Regions from separate parts of the Proteus faecis genome, predicted to be linked through region 3. Evidence: predicted binding sites of a transcription regulator. Region 3 holds the regulator's gene; each other region holds the start of a gene.
What was found. Region 3 encodes LexA, which represses DNA repair genes until DNA is damaged. Its sites were predicted from a motif close to TNCTGTATGTACATACAGNA; they were not measured.
Positions count from the first base shown of each region.

Region 1: the regulator LexA is predicted to act here: its motif matches at 955-974, upstream of dinB (DNA polymerase IV).
Region 2: the regulator LexA is predicted to act here: its motif matches at 1,483-1,502, upstream of sulA (SOS-induced cell division inhibitor SulA).

Region 1 covers NZ_JASVWV010000016.1:33,718-35,979, reverse strand. Annotated here, with positions in the region: gene dinB (DNA polymerase IV) at 1-935, opposite strand, end outside; gene QSH13_RS16105 (glycerophosphodiester phosphodiesterase family protein) at 1,168-2,040, shown strand; gene nqrM ((Na+)-NQR maturation NqrM) at 2,134-2,262, opposite strand, start outside.
Region 2 covers NZ_JASVWV010000001.1:535,105-537,366, forward strand. Annotated here, with positions in the region: gene yccS (YccS family putative transporter) at 1-615, shown strand, start outside; gene QSH13_RS02670 (TfoX/Sxy family DNA transformation protein) at 685-1,293, opposite strand; gene sulA (SOS-induced cell division inhibitor SulA) at 1,522-2,073, shown strand.
Region 3 covers NZ_JASVWV010000017.1:24,448-26,709, reverse strand. Annotated here, with positions in the region: gene zur (zinc uptake transcriptional repressor Zur) at 328-858, shown strand; gene lexA (transcriptional repressor LexA) at 969-1,580, opposite strand; gene QSH13_RS16310 (diacylglycerol kinase) at 1,708-2,079, opposite strand; gene plsB (glycerol-3-phosphate 1-O-acyltransferase PlsB) at 2,210-2,262, shown strand, end outside.

The sequences.
Region 1 (2,262 bases), on a different contig from region 3:
AAATCGGCTTTTTCTAAAATAGGATGAGTATGCTCTTGTGTTGTTAATTGAAAATCATCAAATTTTAGTTTAACGCCTTGCCTTGCTATTCTTAAATCAGGTTTCACTTTTATGAGCCGCCTTTCTAATTCGTTATATAACCCATCAAGTAACACCAAGCAATCATCCCAAGAATTGATATCTGAGGCAAAAGTACGCTCAACGCCAACAGATTTTCTGAGTCTATCAGGGTTAATTTCACGCTCATCAATGCCATGACTACGTTCCCACAAATTTTGACCAAATTTCCCAAACACTTTTACCAAAGAAATAACATCGCTACGACGAATATCAGCGCAAGTTTCTAACCCCATTTCTTGCAAGCGAGCAAATGTCACCTTACCTACACCTGGTATTTTATTAAGCGGTAATTTTAAAATAAAATCATCGACTTGCTCTGGTGTAATAACAAATTGTCCATTTGGTTTATTAATATCAGAGGCAATTTTTGCAAGAAATTTAATCGGTGCAATACCAGCTGATGCAGTGAGATTTAATTCATCAAAAATTTGTTGGCGAATCTCTTGTGCTATCAACGTCGCTGAGCCGTGGCAATGCTTACTGTCAGATACATCAAGATAAGCTTCATCGAGTGAAAGAGGTTCAATAAGATGGGTATAACGAGAAAAAATTTTACGGATCGTTGCTGATGTCTCTTTATAGAGCGCCATTCTACCTGGTAAAACTTTTAAATGAGGACATAACTTCAACGCTGTTGCTGTTGACATCGCGCTACGAACACCAAAACGACGAGCTGGATAATTCGCCGTGCAGATCACTCCTCGGCTAGAAGCATTACCTCCAACCGCAATTGGGATCGCTTTTAGTGCTGGATTATCTCGCATTTCAATCGCAGCATAAAAACAATCCATATCAACATGAATAATTTTACGCATACAATCACCTCATCTTATTTACTGTTTAAATATACAGTAAATAAATATTAACTACAATTTTATTCCTTCTCATCTCCCTCTATTGAGGTGTATTTCTCATAAAACTCTGAATTAGTCTGTTTATTTATAGAAATGTCACAAAGTGATGATAGATTGTTTTTGCTCGTTGATTAATTACATTAATTTTAAGTATTGTTTTGTAACTATATATAAAACAAGGAAATAATTTTTCATGATCAAATTATTTATCGCTATTTCTCTCTTTTTTTATTCTGTAATTCTTATGGCATCTCCTAAAATTATCGCACATCGTGGTGGCACAGCTGATGCCCCTGAAAATACTGAAATTGCTATAAAAACAGCCCTTTCTAATCAAGCTGATGCAATTTGGATCACCATTCAATTATCGAAAGATAATATTCCCGTTCTTTATCGTCCAAGCGACTTAAAAAGCTTAACGAATGGACAAGGCAGTATTTCTGACTTTACTGCACAGCAACTTAAACAATGGGATGCGGGTTATAAATTTGGTGAAGCACAACAGTTTCCTTATCGAAATAAAGGCGTCACCATTCCAACATTAGATGAGATCTTAACTCAATTTCCGACAACACAGTTTTATCTTGATTTAAAATCGCCAGATGCTGATCCAACAATCCAAAGTGAAGCATTAACTACTGTGCTTCGTAAACATAACGCTCTGGATAGAACTCGCATCTACTCTACAAATACCGCATTTCTTAATGCCTTGCCGGATAATGTACAACGTTTTGAAAGCCGTGATATCACTCGTGATATTTTAGCTAATATCACCATGAACCATGTTTGCTTATTACCAGAAAGTTTAGATATTACTCGTTGGTATGGACTTGAGCTTCACCGCAAAGTAGAGGTCGTTGAGAAGTACACACTAGGTGAAGCTCGCTCAGCATCTATTCTGAGTTGGGATAAGGATGCCATGTCTTGTTTTCGTGCTGGTGGCAATGCTCATATTATTCTTTTTGGGATCAATACAGAGAAAGATTATATTCAAGCCAAAGAATTAGGTGCTGATGCAGTTATGGTTGATTCACCTGCAAATATGAAAGCATTTAGAAAAGAGTAAACGTCTAGTTTTAGCTTCGTTTTTTTAGAAAAATAAAATAAAAAAGAGTGATGTAAACAGATACACCACTCTTTTTTTATTTTTATATCTTACTTAAAGAATTCTATTTTTATTAAGCAATTCTTCTCTTGCTGCATCTTTTGCCATACGTTTTTTACGTGCATCACAAGGTTCAGGGCAATCACACTCTTTCTCTATACCCATAGCACCTAAACCGCCACA
Region 2 (2,262 bases), on a different contig from region 3:
ATCGATACCTTAATTGGTTGCGCCATAGCATGGTTTGCTGTCAGCTTTATTTGGCCTGACTGGAAATTCCGTCAACTACCTATTGTCATTCAAAAAACAATGACAAATAACTGCTACTATCTTGATGCCATACTTATTCAGTATTACCAAGGAAAAGATAATAGCTTGAGTTATCGAATTGCTCGTCGAAATGCTCATAGTAGTGATGGTGAATTAGCATCCCTGATCTCAAATATGTCATCAGAACCCAAAAGTTATCAATCATCCCAAGAAGTGGCTTTTCAGTTATTGTGTTTAAATCATACCTTACTCAGTTATATTTCTGCACTTGGCGTTCATCGTTCAAAAATAGAAGATGAGAATGTACTCACGTTACTTAATGATACCGTGTGTTATATCGATTCGGCTTTACGTCGTAAAACGCCACAAATCAAAGAATTTAAGCAATCTCATGTAGAATTAATTGAAAGGATCAATCTATTACCTAATGCAGATAATCCTCGCATTCAATTAGTACTCACTCAAATCCGATTACTATTGGATTTACTACCACAAATTATTAGCTGTATCCAAATTATTGAGCAAAGCGAATCAAAAAAACTGCCTCAATCTTAACCTCTTATTGACGTTATTTTCTCTAATTCCCATAAGCATATTAGAGAAAATAACCGTCATATTTTTATCTTATTGGAAAGATAATTCGTTATACCAATCTAATAACTCCATTTTAAGTTGGCTTGGTAATACAGAACGATGGCATCCGATGATAGCTCCGGCCAATGAAAGCAAAAGTTCACTATTTTTCAAATTGTGACTATGCATTAATTTTAAATAACACGCTTTAGCACCGATTAAACGCAACTCTTCAACTTGATTAATGCCAATTTGATTCAATCTTTTTTCTAATATCACACCTAGATTAGGTAAATCTTTTATTCTGCAAGGCTTTTTTCGTTGTCCTAAATATTCTTGAATACTGTAGTGATATGACATATCAATATATTGATCTAGTTTTTGCTGATTCGTCCATAATGAATCCGTTATATGGTAATAACGCAATATAATAGGAATTCCTTTTTTCATATAAGTATAGGAACTCATTTTTGTTGCCTTATAGAGCGTTTCTAAAAAGCCACTCCCCTTTAAATAAAACTCATTATTAGATGTGATAGCAAACATAACATCATCAATCATTAAGCTAACACCACCAAATTGAGACTTTGTTGTTAACTCTCCATATTGTGCAATACGCGATAACAAATGAGCCTTCCTTTGCTCAGGTAAAAATAACATTGAAACTCCAAAACAAACTTTAAGATTTAATTTTATCTTTGAATTCAAAAACATGCATAAGACATTACAAGAAAGACAATAAATAAATTCCTTTTTATTGCCAATAGTTAACAACTTAAAAATAGAAATTTACATGAAATTTGAGAGGAACTTTCAAAAAATGAGCTTGATTTAAGCAAAATATAGATATACTGTATATTCATACAGTACATATGGAACGAGGTATATATGAAACTCTCAACATCATCTCCGACAAGACAGAACGCCATTCTCCAAGAGATCTCAAATGAGGTATTACCTCTATCTATCCCCTCCACAATGGCGACTGACGATAGCAATAATAAACAAGGCATGGTGAGTGAACTTCTCTACCAAAATCCACTCGTCATTAATCACATCCTTTTACCGTTACTGAAACAGTATAGTCATGAATCACGTTGGTTATTGTGGTTAAACCCACAACAAAAGCTAAACCGTACTTGGTTAAAAAATGCAGGCTTACCACTTAACAAAATAATCCAGTTAAATCATGTGAATATGATAACTACGGTTGATTTAATGGAAAAAGCACTGGTGAGTGGTAATTACAGTGTAGTACTCGGCTGGTTACCAGAAATATCGTCAGAAGAGATGAAACGATTAGAATCTGCTGCCAGTAAAGGAAAAACCCTCGGGTTTATTATGCGACAGCAAATTAACACGAATATCCATTTAGAAAGTAGCAATACCTCTAAACGACATTTGAATTCTGTAAAAATTCATTCAATTCACTACCATTAGTGAAATTTAAGAGTTTTCCTAATACTCAAAACACCCTTGTATCATTTAAGATAAGTCAAATGTATTTATAACCTAAATCATATAGTTACAATAAATTTAACAAAAATACAGAATCTTTCCCATTGTGGAATAATGCAGATCTTTTTAAAATTTTAAGTCGAATTTTAAAGGATTACTTGTAACTTTTTA
Region 3 (2,262 bases):
CATCTAAAAACCCCAGCTTAAGCTGGGGTTTTTGTTGTTTATCATCATTAGATACCGCCCTATATAAACCATCCCACTTTTGCATCGTATAAAATGGCTTTACACAACTCTCTTTGCATTCTTCTCTTCCTTCTTAAAAATGCTTTCTTTATATTGAAAGAAAATATGATATTGAAAAAACATGTTTTCTTATCTAACAACAGATCACTTTAAAAAGAGTGTAATTCCACAGTTATTTTTATAAAACCCCACTTTACACAAAGGTTTACTCTGGAAAAATATGATAGGATCCGTGTTATTAACAACGTCTGAGAGCATCTTATCCCCATGAATGAAGAGAAATTGCTCGCTCAGGCAGAAAAGATCTGCCAGAAACGAGGTGTTCGCCTGACTTCACAACGTCTGGCAGTATTACGTCTGATAATGCAGCAACCTTCTGCTATCAGCGCATACGACTTATTGGATTTATTACGCCAAGTTGAGCCTCAAGCAAAACCCCCCACTGTCTATCGCGGGTTAGAGTTTTTACTTGAGCAAGGATTTATCCATAAAATAGAATCCACCAACAGTTATGTGCTTTGTCATCATTTTGATGATGTTGAACATACGTCAGTAATGCTAATTTGTGACCGTTGTTTGTCTGTCACTGAAAAGAATAGCCATAAAATCGAAGATGCGATTTCATTACTGGCAAAAGAGAGTGGGTTTCATTTACGACATAGCGTCATAGAAATTCATGGATTATGTTCACAGTGCCACGAAGCACAAGAGTGTACCCATCCTGAAGGTTGTCATCATGATCATAGTATGGATGATAACCTTAAACAGAAAAAAACCGGTGATTATAAGCCACGTTGATTGAGCAACTGTCAGTAAGTCTAGACATAAAAAAATGCAGATGGTTTTGTGTTTTTACACATCATCTGCATCTTTATAAAATAAGTTGTATTGACTTACTTTGGTACAAATTACAGCCATTCACCGTTACGAATAACCCCAACGGCTAAACCTTCAACAGTAAAGCTTTGTTCGCGTAAATCGACGATAATAGGTGAAAACTCTGGGTTTTCTGCATGAAGTTCAATTTTATTACCGCTTTTCTTAAAGCGCTTTACTGTCACCTCATCTTCAATACGCGCCACAATGACTTGCCCGTTGTGAACATCTTGCGTTTTATGCACAGCAAGTAAATCACCATCCATAATACCGATATCTTTCATTGACATACCATTAACGCGCAATAAAAAATCTGCACTCGGTTTAAATAGCATTGGGTCAACTTGATAATGGCTTTCAATATGCTCTTGCGCTAAAAGTGGTTCACCAGCCGCGACTCGCCCAATTAATGGCAACCCTTCTGGCTCTTCTTCCATTAGCAAACGGATACCTCTAGATGCACCAGAGACAATTTCTATCACGCCTTTACGAGCAAGAGCTTTTAAGTGCTCTTCTGCCGCATTTGGTGAGCGAAACCCAAGTTGGGAAGCTATTTCAGCCCGTGTTGGTGGCATACCCGTTTGCGAAATGTGATCACGAACCAAATCGTAAACCTGCTGCTGCCTTGCAGTTAATGCTTTCATTCCGCCCCCTGTTTGTTTATACAGTCAGACTGTGAGTATATACAGGTATATGACGATTTGAAACCTTAAATGAATATAAAACACGCATCTTTGGATTATTTTTCGACAAAAAGCGAATTTTTTAACTTTATGCGAAGAAATGTCCCCAAAGAATGGTTACCCAAGTAAATAATCCCAATATAATAGCAATTAGAACGGCGGCAGACCCCATATCTTTTGCACGTCCGGATAATTCGTGGTATTCAGATCCAATTCGATCGACAACGGCTTCTATTGCACTATTTACTAGTTCCAAAATCACAACCAATACAACGGAACCAATGAGTAAAATGCGCTCTAGACCACTGACATCGATGAAAAATGAAAGGATAATTGCAACTAAGGTCACAATTGCTTCTTGTCTAAAAGCGGCTTCATTAATCCATGCGGCACGAATACCTTGGTATGAATAACCACCAGCTTTGATGATTCGGGTAAGACCTTTATTTTGATTAGCCATAATAAACTCTATCGAAAACAAACGATTATTTTGTCACTTTTCTCTATTAATATTGTCACAGCACCACAGATCTACGAAAGACTTTCTGTTATGCTTTCGAAGTATTGCTAATAAGAGGCTACAACTATTTATGTCAGCTTGGCGTAAACTATATTATAACACATTGAATTTACCACTAAAATT